DNA from 3 places in the Marinobacterium sp. xm-d-564 genome. Region 1 is predicted to be linked to each of the others. Evidence: predicted binding sites of a transcription regulator. Region 1 holds the regulator's gene; each other region holds the start of a gene.
What was found. Region 1 encodes FNR, which switches genes on or off when oxygen is low (the NO sensors DNR and NnrR bind a similar motif). Its sites were predicted from a motif close to TTGATNTANATCAA; they were not measured.
Positions count from the first base shown of each region.

Region 2: the regulator FNR is predicted to act here: its motif matches at 1,903-1,916, upstream of XMD564_RS04680 (cytochrome ubiquinol oxidase subunit I).
Region 3: the regulator FNR is predicted to act here: its motif matches at 3,568-3,581, upstream of XMD564_RS11090 (YdcH family protein).

Region 1 is NZ_WBYO01000002.1:190,454-195,753, forward strand. Features, by position in the region: gene queE (7-carboxy-7-deazaguanine synthase) at 1-196, opposite strand, end outside; gene XMD564_RS03200 (recombination-associated protein RdgC) at 196-1,113, opposite strand; gene XMD564_RS03205 (thioredoxin fold domain-containing protein) at 1,213-1,617, opposite strand; gene XMD564_RS03210 (alpha/beta hydrolase) at 1,643-2,521, opposite strand; gene XMD564_RS03215 (adenine phosphoribosyltransferase) at 2,598-3,140, opposite strand; gene fnr (fumarate/nitrate reduction transcriptional regulator Fnr) at 3,154-3,915, opposite strand; gene hemN (oxygen-independent coproporphyrinogen III oxidase) at 4,037-5,300, opposite strand, start outside.
Region 2 is NZ_WBYO01000003.1:127,002-132,301, forward strand. Features, by position in the region: gene cydB (cytochrome d ubiquinol oxidase subunit II) at 1-240, opposite strand, end outside; gene XMD564_RS04680 (cytochrome ubiquinol oxidase subunit I) at 243-1,811, opposite strand; gene modC (molybdenum ABC transporter ATP-binding protein) at 1,957-3,039, opposite strand; gene modB (molybdate ABC transporter permease subunit) at 3,036-3,728, opposite strand; gene modA (molybdate ABC transporter substrate-binding protein) at 3,721-4,500, opposite strand; gene pyrE (orotate phosphoribosyltransferase) at 4,504-5,151, opposite strand.
Region 3 is NZ_WBYO01000014.1:2,636-7,935, reverse strand. Features, by position in the region: gene XMD564_RS11620 (HupE/UreJ family protein) at 1-1,022, opposite strand, end outside; gene XMD564_RS11095 (5'-nucleotidase C-terminal domain-containing protein) at 1,184-3,085, shown strand; gene XMD564_RS11090 (YdcH family protein) at 3,267-3,503, opposite strand; gene aroA (3-phosphoshikimate 1-carboxyvinyltransferase) at 3,674-4,951, shown strand.

The sequences.
Region 1 (5,300 bases):
TGCCGCCGTTTTGACCATCCGTACCCACGAAATCGGTATCACAGAATTGGCAGACTGCAGCCACTCGATCGGCTTCACGACCACTCCAAAGATTACAACCGGTAAAGCGACAGAACACCGCAGGGCGTCCTGCGTGAAAGCCTTCGCCTTGTAGGGTGTAGAAGATCTCTTTTACGGAGTAGGTCTTTGCCAAAATTAAGCCTCTTCTGCCTCACCGCCCAGGGCTTCCAAAAGCTCAGGGAGTAGGCGGGTAAATTCAATGCCCAACAGGGCTAGATCAGCATCCAGTGCCAGTGCTTCGTCCTCTTGCTCGCGGTCGCTCTGTTGCTCTTGGTACTGATCCGTCATTTTAATCGAGTGCAGGGTTAGATCCGAGTGCATGACAAACTGCAATTGATCACGCCACACCAGTTCTAGGCGCTCTGCTAACATGCCTCCGCTAAGGTGCGCTTGGATCTCTTTATCTGTCAGGTTTTGGCCTTTAATCTTGATCTGGCTGCTGGTCTCTAGAGGATCGGTAAACTCGGTGACAGCACCCAGTTCAAGTGCACGGGGTAGATCACGGTTCTCTAGTAGCCAGTCGCTGAATACTTTGTTGGCAGGAAGCGCGGTCGAGGTCAGTTTTACCGATAGTGACCCTAGATCTTCACGCAGTGTGCTTAGCAGCTCTTCTGCGCGCTTAAAGCTGCTGCCTTCCACAATCAGTAGTTTATGGTGAGGCGCAATAAGAGCACGTGTGGTTTTACGGCGTGTAAATGCGCGTGGTAGCAGTGTCAGAGTGATCTCGTCCTTAAGCTGCACCTTCTCTTTACGGTAGACCTTACGATCTTCGGTCGCCTCTATCTGTTCTACCTTCTCGTTGAGCTGATCTTTGATCACGCTCGAGGGTAGGATCTTCTCCTCTTCTCGCAGTGAGATAAGGTGAAAGCCGTGACTGGTCAGTACCGGTAGATCGATGACACCTGGCGCCACTTCACCCCAACCCACTGAACGTGGTTCTGCGCCTTTGCAGGGTACGAAGGGTCTGGCTTCTAGCGCCTCCATCAGTGCGGCTTCATTGAATGAATCACTGGGAGAAAAACGGTACCAAATAGCGTTACGAAACCAGAGCATAAAACCTCTAAATGCGGATTAGGTGAAGGGGCGCTATTATGTTGCTCTGATAGAAGGGATGCAAGCAGAGAGCCCTCTGCTTGCGGTTAGTTTCTGAGCTTAAAAACTGTTACGAGCCGATTTAATCGCTTCATCGATGTAGTAACCGTAGAACTCTGGCGTGTTCACACCGACGATCTTTTTAGCGCGAGTCTCGCCCTTTGCATCGACAAATAGAATGGTCGGGGTGAAGCGTCCACCCAAGCTTTTAGCAACCTGTTCAGCCGAGCCCGTTGAGCCATCAAAGTTGATAACGGGAGTAGGGTTGCTCAGATCCAGTACCTGAATAGGGGGTGCATCGTTCGTTTGTAAAAGAGGTTTTAGGAAATCCTCTTTGACGGTAACACAGAAGGCACAGCCATCCTGAGAGACCAACAGAACAATTACTTCGTTAGGGTTCGCTTTACCAAGCGACTGAAGATCCGTAGCTGTCTCAAGCTTTACCTCGGCTTGGGCGCTTATCATAAGGCCCAAGCTGAGAAGAAGTGCGCTACAGGTTTTCGATAAAATCGACCGCATATTCCACCGCCTCGTCGGCAAACAGATCTAAGAAGAAGTGATCTGCATCCTCAACGACTACTAGTTCAATGTTCTCTTTGTCGATACTTTCCATCTTTTCAGGAAGATCTGCAACCACGGTATCCAAGCTGCCTGCGATGACTAGAGTAGGGATGTTCGTCTCTTTTAACACTGTGGGTGTGTCGTACTCTGGGTAGTTGCCGTAGTAGCTTAGGACGGCTTCAGCCGACGCACCGCTGTTCTCACAGTAGATGACGCTGATGCCATCGATTATCGCTTTAGGGTCCATGCCCTTAGCTTTCTCTAGAATCGGCTCGATGGGCGTTTCATAGCGTTTGCCATAACCCTCTAACGTCTTGCCGTAGTCCCAAGTTGCAGGTGCTAATAGAACTTGGCCTTTGATCTTATCTTGGTTAGCTGCAGCAAATTGAGCCGTCTGGTTGCCGCCACGTGAGTGACCCATTACCCAACGATCGCCTGCGCCCTGTCCATCCAGCCAAGTCTGCCAAGCATCCATTTCAGCCAGTGCTTGCTGCATGGTGTGTTGAGCCGGAACGGTACAGTCGTACATCGCTGATTCGCGGTTATCCAATCCATAACTTAGGTTGATGGCTAAAGTAGAGATGCCGTAATCGACCATCTGTTCCTGCACGTAGCTGATGATCTCCATCTCGTTGTGAGCCAGGGTGCCGTGCGTCAGCATTAGGACACCGTCTGCTAAGGATTTATCAGCAGCCAGTTCAAGATTGCCGTTGAGTGTTAAACCCTCAAAAGGAATCTGAACCTGTTCAGCCTGTGCAGTTGCTGCCATAAGTGATGCAGCGAGTAGGGTGGTCGATAGTCGAAGCATTTAAAACTCCATTAAACTTAAAATTTTTATCGTTTCTAGGTATAAAAAAACCGAGGTGGCTAAACCTCGGTTTCTATTAGAGACCGTCGTAGGCCAGTAAGCAGTATACGGGGACGCCGGTGTCTTGGATTTTTTGTGATCCGTTAAGGTCTGGCAGGTCAATCAGCGCTGCTACCTCAACAACGCTAGCCCCTAGACCGTTGATCAGTGTGCAGGCCGCCAGTGCTGTGCCCCCAGTGGCAATAAGGTCATCGATCAATACCACTTTGTCGCCAGCGGTAACGGCATCCTTCTGAATCTCCACGGAGGCTGTGCCGTACTCTAGCGTATAGTCTTGGTGAATCGTTTCACCGGGCAACTTGCCTTTTTTACGAACCAAAATCAGAGGCTTGTTCAGCTGGTGCGCAATAATCGCACCAAATAGAAAACCTCGAGCATCGATACAGGCTATGTGGGTAATATCCATCTGCATGTAACGATCAATAAAGGCGTTTGCGACCATGCGAGAGGCACGTGGATCTTGAAAAATCGGCGTAATATCACGGAACAGAATGCCAGGCTCTGGCCAATCTGGAATAGAGCGGACAACCGATTTTACATAGTGCTCGTCGTAAGACATTAAAGATCCTTATTTAACCGTGGTGTTGATTGCACTCTGGGCTGGGTGCTTCACCAGCCGCATCCAGCAGCGCTGCTTGATCAAGAATTTCCAGCTCTTTACCTTCAACACGAATCAGCTCTTGTGAAGAGAAGCGTGTAAAGATTCGACTGACCGTCTCGACCGCTAGGCCAAGGTAGTTGCCTATTTCGTTACGTGACATCGAAAGTCGGAAGGATTGTGCAGAGTAGCCACGCAGGGCATAACGTTGCGACAGCTTGAAAATAAAGGTTGCGATACGTTGTTCAGCCGTCTTTTTAGAGAGCAGCATCATCATCTGTTGGTCATCGCTGATCTCGTGGCTCATAGAGCGCATCACAGAACGACGCAGCTCTGGCATTTGACCTGCCAGATCGTCCAAGCGTGAGAAAGGGATCTCACAGACAGTGGTCGTCTCAAGCATCTTAGCCGACATTGGGTAGCTGCCTGAATCGAATCCGGCTAGGCCAACCAGTTCACCTGGGAAGTAGAAACCGTTGATCTGCTCTTCTCCCTCAGGGTTTACAGAGTAAGTTTTTAACGACCCCGCACGAATGGCGAACAGTGACGTGAACTCTTCACCCTGTCTAAACAGGAAGTCGCCTTTGTGAAGTGGTTTACTCTTATCAACGATGTCGTCGAGGCGAAGCGCCTCTTCGTCGTTTAGAGAGACAGGCAAGCAGAGTGTACTCAAGCTACAGGTGTTACAGCTTACCTGGCCGATGCTTGCGAGTTTGATGTTCTTGGTGTCAGACATAACGGCTCCTTAGTTGTCTGACAGTATATCCAAAAGCGCTTTATTGACCCAAGTCAATTTAGATAAAAAAGTGGACTTTTTAGCGGTCCACTTTTAATACAATTTGCTGGGCGGAATCGGATTAGATGATTTTAGAAAATCGCTGTTCTGAGTGATCGATATAGGCATCAAAGGTCATGCAGATTCGACGAATCAACAAACGCCCAGCGGCGGTGACATCCATTCCATCCTCACTTAAATGAATTAGGCCATCCTGTGCCATAGGCTCAAGCAGTTTTAATTCGTTAGCGAAATACTTTTTAAAGTCGATGTTGAGCGCTTTGGATTGATCCGCAAAATCGAGTTGGAAGTCACAGATCAGGCGGGTAATCACCGCTCTGCGAATTTTGTCATCCTCATTGAGGCAGTACTCTTTGGTTAATGCTGAGCCCTGAGATTCAATATCCTGCGTGTAGCGCTCAATGTTAGGGCTGTTCTGTAGGTAGTAATCACCAATCTGACTGATGGATGAGACGCCCAAACCAATCAAGTCACACTGTGAGTGGGTGGTATAGCCCTGGAAGTTTCGATGCAGCGTTCCATCGTCTTGGTGTTGTGTCAGTGTATCGTCTGGCAGAGCAAAGTGATCCATACCAATGTTGCGGTAGCCCGCTGCAGTCAGCTTCTCAATGCTTTGATGGTGAATCGCCAGTTTAGTGAGCGCATCGGGTAGCTCATCGGCATTGATGCGACGCTGTGGTTTAAAGCGCTCGGGTAGGTGAGCATAGTTAAATACCGAGAGACGATCGGGTCGTAGCTCTAGAATTCGGTCCAAGGTCTCGGCAAAGCTCTCTTCAGTTTGCAGCGGCAAGCCATAGATTAGATCAACGTTGATTGAGCGAAAGCCCAGTTCACGCGCCTCTTTAAGCAGGTCCGTTGTCATCTCGAGAGATTGCACGCGGTTTACTTTGATTTGAACCGCTTCATTAACATCCTGAACCCCTATACTGATGCGGTTGAAACCCAATTCACGCAGCAGTTTTAAGCGGCCAGGTGTCATCTCGCGAGGGTCGATCTCGATGGCGTAGTCACCCTGATCATCATCACGCAGTTTGAAGGCCTCTTTTAGTGCCTGCATTAAGCGAGCGGTCTGCTCATCATCGATGAAGGTGGGTGTACCACCACCCCAGTGAAGCTGATCCACTTGAACGTCACTGCCCAGTTCAGCGCTGCGCAGTTTAATCTCTTTTAACAGCGTCTGAAGGTAGGGTTCTGCGCGGGAACGATCTTTTGTGACCACTTTGTTGCATCCACAGTAGTAGCAGACGTGTGCACAGAAGGGGATGTGAATATAGAGTGATAAAGGCTTACGACTGTCGCGCTCACTGATCGCTTTAGAGAGCGTT
Region 2 (5,300 bases), on a different contig from region 1:
TGCGTAAACCAGTGGCCAAGCGGCAAAGATGGCACCACCGGCAGTGATTAACCACACCTGGTTACCGTCCCAGTGAGGCCCGATGGTATTGATGATGACGCGGCGCTCAGTGTCCGTTTTACCCAATACAGGGATCATCATAGCAGTACCCAAATCCATGCCGTCTGCAATGGCAAAACCAATCAGCAGTACACCAACCAGCAGCCACCAAACAAGTCGAAGCGTTTCGTAATCAAACATCATTAAGCTCCTTGAGTCGCTGTGTTCTGTTCAAAGTGGTAACGGCCAGTCTGCAAGGCGCTTGGGCCTTTGCGGATGTATTTCACCATCAGGTAGATCTCGATGACCAAGAACAGAGTGTAGAGTCCAATAAAGCCCGCCAAGCTCATCCACAGATCCGTCTCAGTTAGGTGAGAGGTTGCGACATAGGTCGGAAGAATTTCACCGATCGCCCAAGGTTGACGGCCAAATTCAGCAACGAACCAACCCATCTCACTGGCAATCCAAGGAAGCGGTAGAGAGAGCAGTGCGAACCACTGCAACCAACGTGTCTGGTAAGCCTTACGCTTAGCGGTGTAGTAGAAGGCTAGGACAAATAGAAGCAGCATCGTAAAGCCTGCACCGACCATGACACGGAAGGTCCAGAACATCGGAGCCACCTGTGGAATGGTGTCCCGAGCCGCCAGTTTGATCTGCTCTTCGGTCGCGTCAACAACCGCCTGCGTGTAACGCTTCAACAGCAGACCGTAGCCCAGATCAACGCTGACTTTAGAGAACGCAGCACGATTTTCAGGAGTGTCTTCACCGTTACGCAGTTTCTCTAGAAGGCCATAAGCGACAATGCCGTTGCGAATGCGATCTTCAGCATGAGCCACTAGATCTTTAATACCGGTAACCTCCTCATCCAAGGAGCGGGTTGCAATTAGACCCAAGGCGCCCGGAATTTTCAGAGCGTAGTCAGTTGTCATGGTCTCTTCATTGGGAAGGCCGACAACGGTAAAGGCTGCAGGTGCTGGGTGTGTATCCCACTCCGCCTCGATCGCTGCCAATTTAACCTTCTGCACTTCGCCCACTTCGTAGCCAGATTCGTCACCTAACACGATGACAGAGATCGCAGAGGCTAAACCGAAGGCTGAAGCGATCGCGAATGAACGACGTGCAAATGGAATGTCACGGTTACGCAGCATGAAGTAGCTGCTGACGGCTAGAACGAAGATAGCGCCCGTTACATAACCTGCAGAGACAGTGTGAACAAACTTAACCTGCGCCACTGGGTTTAGCAGGACTTCCGCGAAGCTGTCCATCTCCATGCGCATGGTTTCAAAGTTGAAGTAGGCCCCAACAGGGTTCTGCATCCAACCGTTGGCGATCAAAATCCACAACGCAGAGAAGTTAGAGCCCAGTGCGACCAACCAGGTCACAGCAAGGTGCTGTACCTTGCTCAGGCGATCCCAACCGAAGAAGAACAGGCCGATCATAGTGGATTCAAGGAAGAAGGCTACCAGACCTTCAATCGCCAGCGGTGCACCAAAGACGTCGCCCACGTAGTGCGAGTAGTAGGCCCAGTTGGTTCCAAATTGGAACTCCATGGTCAAACCGGTGGTCACACCTAGCGCGAAGTTAATACCGAACAACTTACCCCAGAATTTGGTCATATCGCGGTAGATCTGCTTGCCGGTCATGACATAGACAGATTCCATGATGGCCAGCAGGAAGGATAGACCGAGGGTCAGTGGTACAAATAGAAAGTGATACATCGCGGTAATAGCAAACTGCCAACGCGATAGTTCCACAACCGATTCTGAAATCATCGGGGATGCCTCCAGTAGACAAATTAAGCACAAAAATTATGTGCACTGCACAAAGTTTCAGAATTGTAATCGGTTATATAGTCAAAAGTAATTGATATATATCTAAAGTCTTAACGATAAATGCTCACGACTAGTTGAGAAAATCTCAACCTTGGCAGCGGTTAGAGGGGCAGATGTTGACCGATTTTATGATCAGAACGCAGGGATCGCCGATCTTGAGGTTTAGATTGTTAAGGGAGCGTTTGGTGATGTGTGTTGAGACGATATCTGTTGCAATGCACACGTTAATAAGTACATCACTCGATGAAGTCGTTTCAATGGATTCAACCCTTCCGGAAACCTGATTCAAGGCAGAGATGCCTGCCACTTTTGCGGTCGATAGGATTAGATCGTTCGCGACCAGTTCAAGGCAGACCGCTGAACCTATGGGTGCATCAAGGGTCGGCACATAGAGTGTTTCGCTGGCCACTTGAAGCTCGGACAGTCCATCGGGGTGTTGTGCCACTAACTGGGTTGTCAGTGTCGACTTGATCGCACGATTGGCGGTTCGCGCGACCTTGCTGTTGGCCATCACCTCTCGCGCAGGCCCTTGAGTCACAATGCGGCCCTGCTCCAGTGCGATGACATGGTCAGCCAGCTCTAATACCTCTTCGGGTGAGTGGGTTACGTAGAGCATAGGAATACCCAATTCCCGGTTTAATTTTTTGAAGTAGGGGAGTAGCTCCGCTTTTCGGGCGCCATCGAGTGCTGCAAGGGGTTCATCGGCCAGAATAAGATCTGGTGCGCTTAATAACGCACGACCAATCGCAACACGCTGTTTTTCACCACCAGAGAGTGAATTTGGCGTTCGCCTAAGTAGGGGTTTTATACCTAAAAGTTCGACGATCTGGTAAAAATCGACGCTTTTGTCGACCTTATTGAAGCGTTTCGCGTAATTTAGATTCTGCTCTACTGTCAGATGTGGAAAGAGTCGGCTCTCTTGAAAAATGTAGCCAATGTTGCGTTGATAGGGCTTTAAGCTCGTGTTTGAAGCGCTATCAAATAACACCCGATCGGACAGAGTGACGCGGCCTTGGCTGTTGCTTTGCAAGCCGGCTATCGCATTGATTGTGGTGGTTTTCCCTGAACCTGACTCGCCAAATAGAACCGTGATGCCACTGGGGGCTTCAAAGGCTATATCAAGCGAGAAGTTTGGCATCGACTGCTGCAAAGTGACTGACAGTGTCATGACTGCAACCTCCGGCTCATACGACGTGACAGCCATTCAGAGGCAAGAAGTGCGCTCATCGCGATAATAATAGAGATGATCACCAGTTTGGTCGCAGAGCTTTCACCACCGGGTACCTGAAGAAACGCATAGATAGCCGAAGGGAGTGTCTGAGTCTGACCTGGAATATTCGATACAAAGGTGATGGTGGCTCCAAACTCACCCATCGCTTTGGCAAAGCCCAGAACGGAGCCGGCGATCACACCAGGAAGCATTAAAGGTAGGGTGATGGTGATAAACACCCAGCGCCTTGAGGCACCCAGGGTTGCGGCCGCTTCCTCTAATTTAGGATCAATGGCTTCAATGGAGAGACGAATAGCGCGAACCAGTAATGGAAAAGCCATGATGGCTGCTGCTAATGCGGCACCGCTCCAGCGGAAAGCAAACTCAATTCCCCACTCAGCAAGGAATGATCCGACAGGCGTGCGTTTTCCGAAGGTCATTAACAGCAGATAACCCGTTACAACGGGCGGTAAGATCAACGGTAGATGGACAATTCCGTTGAGAAGCTGTTTCCCTGCAAACTCCTTTTTCGCCAGAAGATAGGCAACGCCAATGGCCACAGGCAGGCTAAGCAGTGTTGCCCAAAAAGCTACCTTTATTGATAGGAGAACTGCCGCCCACTCGTTGGGGCCTAGCCAATCAGTCACGTTGTTGCGAATCCATTAAAAAGCCGTTGCGCTCTAGTATCGCCCTAGACTGCTCTGAGCGCAAAAACTCTAAAAATGCCGCGGTTGATTTATCACTCTCTGTAACAGCCGCAACCGGATATAGAATTCTGTCATGGGACTCTGTAGGGAAGGTGGCAGCTATTGAGACCTTGGGTTCAGCCACCGCATCCGAGTGATAGACGATCCCTAAAGGTGCTTCACCTGAAGCAACTAATGCAAGTGCAGACCGCACATTGTCTGATTGAGCGACTTGCTGCTTAAGGGGGTCCCAAAGATCAAAATAAGTAAGTGCTTGCTTACCGTAAATGCCAGCAGGTACAGATTCCACAAGACCCATGGCCAGGTATTCATTGTCCAGCCAATCGAGCAGTTCTTGCGACCTGGTGAGGGTGAGTTTTGCGTCTGGAGTATGACTTATCAGTACCAACTGATTACTGGCAAGGTTGAAGCGAGTCGGTTCATTAATTAGCGCCCTATCAGATAGGTAATCCATCCAGGCAGTGTTGGCAGAGATGAAAATATCGGCTGGTGCGCCCATCTCTATTTGACGTGCTAAGGTGGCAGACCCCGCATAAGAGACAACAATCGAGTCTGAATGGTCTGCCTCGTAATGTTCTGTGATCTCATCGATCGCATTTTTTAAGCTCGCTGCTGCAAACACAGTAAGTGTGTTTGCAACGGCTTGTGAGGATGCAAAAGCAGCCAGACTCAGCGTGAGTATTGATCTAAGTAGGACTGCTTTAAACTGCATAAGTTATGCGCTGATTCCGTATTCGTCACGGTAGGCTCGAATGGCCGTTAACTCAGCATCACGACCACCTTGCTCTTCAAGGTACTCAACGAGATCATCTAAGGAAATGATGCTAGCAACTTGCATGTTGTAGTCACGCTCAACTTCCTGAATGGCGGAAAGCTCACCTGTACCGCGTTCCATACGGTTCAGTGCGATCACCGTGGCGGCTGGTGTTGCACCATTTTCGTCGATCAGCGTCATCACCTCACGGATAGCGGTACCCGCGGTAATGACATCGTCGATGATCAGAACACGGCCAGCGAGTGGTGCGCCCACTAGGTTGCCACCTTCACCGTGATCCTTAACCTCTTTGCGGTTAAAAACATAAGGAACGTCTTTACCGAAATCATTTGCCAGTGCAACGACGGTCGTTGTTGCAAGGGGAATGCCTTTGTAAGCAGGCCCAAGCATGACGTCGTAATCGATCTTCGCGTCTTCAATTGCCGCTGCATAGAAACGACCCAGTTTTGCTATGGCATCACCGGTATTGAAAAGGCCTGCGTTAAAAAAGTAAGGGCTAGTTCTACCCGATTTTAGGGTGAACTCACCAAATTTAAGAACGCCTTTTTCGATTGCGAATTCGATGAACTCACGCTGGTAGCTTTGCATAATAGTGAAATCCTTAGAACTGGGTTTAATCCGCGTAGGATACCTGAACAGAGTTCAACTCCCAAACCAACTTCTTTCAGCTTTAAAAAATTCCGTTTTTATGAATCTATCGCTACAATTGCAATCTTTAGTCTAACAACAATAGTTAT
Region 3 (5,300 bases), on a different contig from region 1:
ACCAGTGAAGCCGGAACCACAACAATACGGTGGTAGAGTTTCTCTGAGCTAAACCAGTAAGCGACACCAAAATAGGCAATCAACACCACGGCGAGCTGGCCCAACTCAACGCCAACATTAAAGGCTAATAACGCAGCTACAAAATCATCCGTCGGCATCCCAAACTCCGACAGCATGGTGGCAAAGCCGAGACCATGAAGCAGACCGAAACCGAACACGACGGGAAGACGGAAACGATTAATTTTGGATGAGAAAAGATTCTCTATAGCAACGTAGGCGATCGATAACGCAACCAGAGGCTCTACGATACGAGGCGAGATCGAAATAATCTCCAAAGTACCCATTGCCAAGGTAATCGAGTGGGCAATGGTAAACATCGTAATCTGTAGGGCAATCGGCTTTAAACGACGACTCAGTAGGAAGATCCCCAGTACGAACAGGATGTGATCCAACCCTTTGGGAAGAATGTGCTGAAAACCACCTAGGGTGTAAGTTTTCACCACCTGCGCAAAACTCGGTTTGGCAAACACCTCATTCAGCATGAACGGTTCAGTTGGCTTATCCTCTTTTACCCACTGGTGTGACGACCAGTGCCACTCGTTATTGGCCTCATCTACCTGTCTGACTCGAGTCGCATGATCGCCAAACGCCATGGGGTAGTACCAGGTTAGACTTTGAGTCTCCCGGGGGATTCGCCCTTTCAAGATAATCACACTATTGCGAGGCACCTTGGTATAGCCTGGGGGTGGCACGACTAGCTCTTTTAGCTGCAACTCAGCGGGCGTTCCATCAAGCTTCAACTCAACACCCTCTAGGAGCGTCGGCATGAACTTTTTAAACTCCGCCTCAAGCTCTGCCGACTCCATTGCACGGTAATGGTCGTATTGATCTGAGTTAGGCGCCTCTTGAGTGTTTCGATACTGTCCATTGATACCGGTCAGAAGTGCTTCGAGGCTGGCACGGATCTCAATCTCTACCACTTCAGTCGTATTTGCAGAGATCTCTATCAATGCAGGCTTCACAACATCAGCCCTAACTGGGTAGAATAAGGATGTAACTAATGTGCATATAACGAAAATGCCTGGAATTAGTCTCACTGGTATGTCTCTAGTAATAAGCATGCGTGCTTTTGGTGGATTTCAGCCTGTGGGCCCTTTAAGAAGAGTGGGAAACTAAGATAACTATGAATCGTCGTCAACTATTGAAGGCTATGGCCGCCGCTGCTGCAGCAGGAAGCCTACCAGCAATTTACACTTCTCGCGCGCTAGCAAGCAACACTGCTCCAAGCGGATTTTATGATGTTCCAATGGAAGGTGATGTTCGTATCCTTCACATTACAGACGTTCACGGCCAGCTAAAGCCTGTCTACTTCCGTGAGCCAAACGTCAACCTTGGTGTCGGTGATGCATTTGGTCGTCCACCACACGTTGTCGGCAAAAATTTCCTTAAGGAGATGGGTCTTTCAGAGAACTCTCCTGAAGCTTACGCATACACCTACCTTAACTTCCTAGAAGAAGCTAAGAAGTACGGTCGTACGGGCGGTTTCGCACACGTTAAAACACTTCTAGATCGTCTACGCGATCAAGCGGGCGGACGCCAAAACACACTAACCCTTGATGGTGGTGACCTATGGCAGGGATCGGGTACTTCACTGTGGACACGTGGTGTCGACATGGTTGAGGCATCTAACATTCTTGGCATCGACGTCATGGTCGGTCACTGGGAGTTCACCTACCGTGAAGAGGAAGTTCTTTCGAACGTTGCTCTGTTCAAAGGCGACTTCATCGGTCAGAACGTTAAAGTACTAGAAGACTCACTGTTTGGTGATGAGTACTACGAAATGGTTGAGCGTTTCGATGGCCGTGGTCTGTACGACGAAGATACGGGTCATGCGTTCCAGCCATACGTGATTAAAGAGATCAACGGCAAGCGTATCGCTGTAGTAGGCCAAGCCTTCCCACGTACCTCAAACGCCAACCCTAAAGAGTTCTTCCCAGACTGGTCTTTCGGTCTTCGTGAACCAGAGATGATCGAGCTTGTTCAGCAGATCCGTGAAGAGGAGCAGCCAGACGCGGTTGTTCTTGTATCGCACAACGGTATGGACGTCGACATCAAGATGGCTGAACGTGTTCCTGGCCTGAATGCTGTATTCGGCGGTCACACTCACGATGGTGTTCCACAACCGATCAAAGTTAAGAACGTTGACGGTGGCGAATGTTGGGTAACCAACGCAGGTTCAAACGGTAAGTTTGTCGGCTGTATGGACTTCTCGATCGAAGATGGCCAGATCACCAACATGACTTACAAACAGCTACCTGTTATCTCTGATTGGCTTGAAGCTGACGGTGAGATGGAAGCGTACATCAACCAGATGCGCCAAGGTCGTTACGATGAGAACATCATCGAAGCGCGTAACAAGAAGTGGCAGAACAACCCAATCCGTGTCGGCAAAACCTTCGAAGAGATTCTTCAAGAGAAACTGGCTAAAGCGGATCGTACTCTTTACCGTCGCGGTAACTTCATGGGCACTTGGGACCAAGTTATCTGTAACGCACTTCGTTGGGAGTACAAGGCAGACATCGCACTATCAGCCGGCGTTCGTTGGGGTACCACTACTCTAGAGGGTGAGTGGATCACAATGGAAGATGTCATGAGCCAGTGTGCAACAACCTACTCTGAAACTTACGTTCAAGAGATGACTGGTAAAGCGATCAAAGAGATGCTTGAAGGCGTTGCCGACAACCTATTCGATCCAGATCCATACCTACAATCAGGTGGCGACATGGTTCGCGTGGGTGGTCTTGACTACACCATCGATCCAACCAAACCACTTGGCCAGCGTATCTCTGAAGTACGCCTAGACAACGGTGAAGTGATTGCTGATGACAAGAACTACAGCGTCTCTGGTTGGGCAACTGTTAACCGCACACCAGAGGGTCGACTACTCTGGGATATCATTGCTGACTACCTAAAAGCAGAACGCGATGAGAACATGGTGATCAAACTACCTAAGGTGAACAACCCTAAAGTGGTGGGTGTCTCTGACAACCCAGGTTTCGCTGACTACCCAGGTGATTGGGCATAACAGCCTACCCCATTAAAAAACCCGCCTAGTGCGGGTTTTTTATTGCTATGAGAAACCTGGACAAATAGCAGTTCAGAATATCGCGACCTTTTTAAGATCGCTCCAACAAAAAATTGAAGCAAAAAAAAACCCGCCTAAAAAGACGGGTAACGTTCAAGCAACGAAAGGACAATGAAAAGGGTTAACCCTGAAGCATTTTGAAAAGCTCATCTTTCAGTTCAAGACGACGCTTTTTAAGTTCCTCTTCACGACTGGTCGTGGTCGGTTCAACTTCAGCTGCAGCAAGCTCAGCCTGCTTAGTAATTTCGTGGTACTCATCAAACAGACGAGAGAAGTGGTTGTTTGATGTTTTAAGCTCATGAATACGTTCGCGGTACTCTGGAAGTTCATGAACTAGATCGTGGTGTTCTCCGATCATTTTTTACTCCTAATTCCATACAGTGTTGATGGTTCTAATATGCCCTACTCTTCTCCATCGTCCATTGATTGAAATCAATTAAAACGAATCTCTCTGAACAATGGACTTAACAGGCGTTTACCTGTACCTTTTTCGATCCTTTTTTGGCGATCAACTACACTTTTAAGATTATGGAAACTCTTTCACTCCAACCTCGCGATTTTGCAAACGGTGACGTTCAACTGCCAGGCTCAAAAAGCCTATCAAACCGAATTCTTCTTCTAGCTGCACTGGCGGAAGGTGAAACCAAGGTAACCAACCTGCTAGACAGCGCAGACGTTACCCACATGCTGAATGCACTAAAAACGTTGGGTGTCTCTTATGAGCTAGCTGATGATCGTCGCTCGTGCGTTGTCACCGGTGTGGCAGGTCCTTTCAAGCAGCAAAGTGCTGAGATGTTCCTGGGCAACGCCGGTACTGCAATGCGCCCACTAACCGCCGCACTGTGCCTTGGTTTAGGTGAGTTCACACTGACCGGTGAACCTCGCATGTACGAGCGTCCTATCGAGGACTTGGTTGATGCTCTGCGTCAAATTGGCGCTGATATTGAGTACCTAAAAGATGAAGGCTACCCGCCACTAAAGATTAACGCTCAACAGCTAAAAGGCGGACGAGTATCGATTCGAGGCAACATCTCGAGCCAATTCTTGACTGCGCTACTGATGGCCGCTCCAATGGCACAGCAGGATCTAGAGATCGTTGTCGATGGCGAGCTGGTCTCTAAGCCTTACATCGATATCACCCTGCACTCGATGAAGCTGTTTGGTGTTGAGGTCGAGAACAACAACTACCAGAGCTTTGTCGTTAGAGCCGGACAGACTTACCAGTCGCCCGGTGAAGTGATGGTTGAAGGTGATGCCTCATCAGCCTCCTACTTCCTAGCTGCAGCGGCTATTGCTGGCGGAACGATTCGCGTCTACGGCGTCGGTTCTGAATCGGTACAAGGCGACAAAGCCTTCGCTGAAGTGCTCGGTAAGATGGGTGCTAAGGTCACTTATGGCCCAACTTGGGTAGAGGTCTCTAAAGGCGAACTGAACGGTGTAGACCTGGATCTGAACGCCATTCCCGATGCTGCAATGACGATTGCCACAACCGCCCTGTTCGCAAAAGGCCCTTCAGCCATTCGTAATGTCTACAACTGGCGCGTCAAAGAGACCGATCGCCTAGCCGCAATGGCAACCGAACTGCGTAAAGTGGGTGCGGAAGTGGTGGAAGGCGAAGATTTCATCGAGATTACACCACCAGCCGAAATCCAGAGCGCCGCGATCGATACCTACGACGACCACCGCATGGCCATGTGCTTCTCACTCGCCTCGTTCGGCAACAGCGAGATCATCATCAATGACCCGGGCTGTACCAGCAAAACCTTCCCAGAGTATTTTGATCTGTTTGCTGAGGTTACGAAGTAACCTGCCCTTTAGGTGGTGACTGGCTTTCAGCCTGTCACCTCTACTTTAAAACATTCTACTCGCCTAAAGGCGGCCAGCCTTACTTTTTGGTCAGCAAAAAGTAAGCAAAAACTGACCACGCTCACTCGGCCTGCGGCACGCTCCGTTCAATGATTTTTCACTGAAGTCCAATAGGACACTGCAAACCGTTAATTGCTCCTGCATTAACGGAATACATGCCTTCCATGGCAATAAGTCGGCTCCTGCCTCCGTTGCAGACTTCGGCCATCCCGGCCTCAGCCGATTGAACTCTTAACCGTAAAAAATCATCGTACTCACTCTCGATCGGACGTGGACGATTGGCACGAGA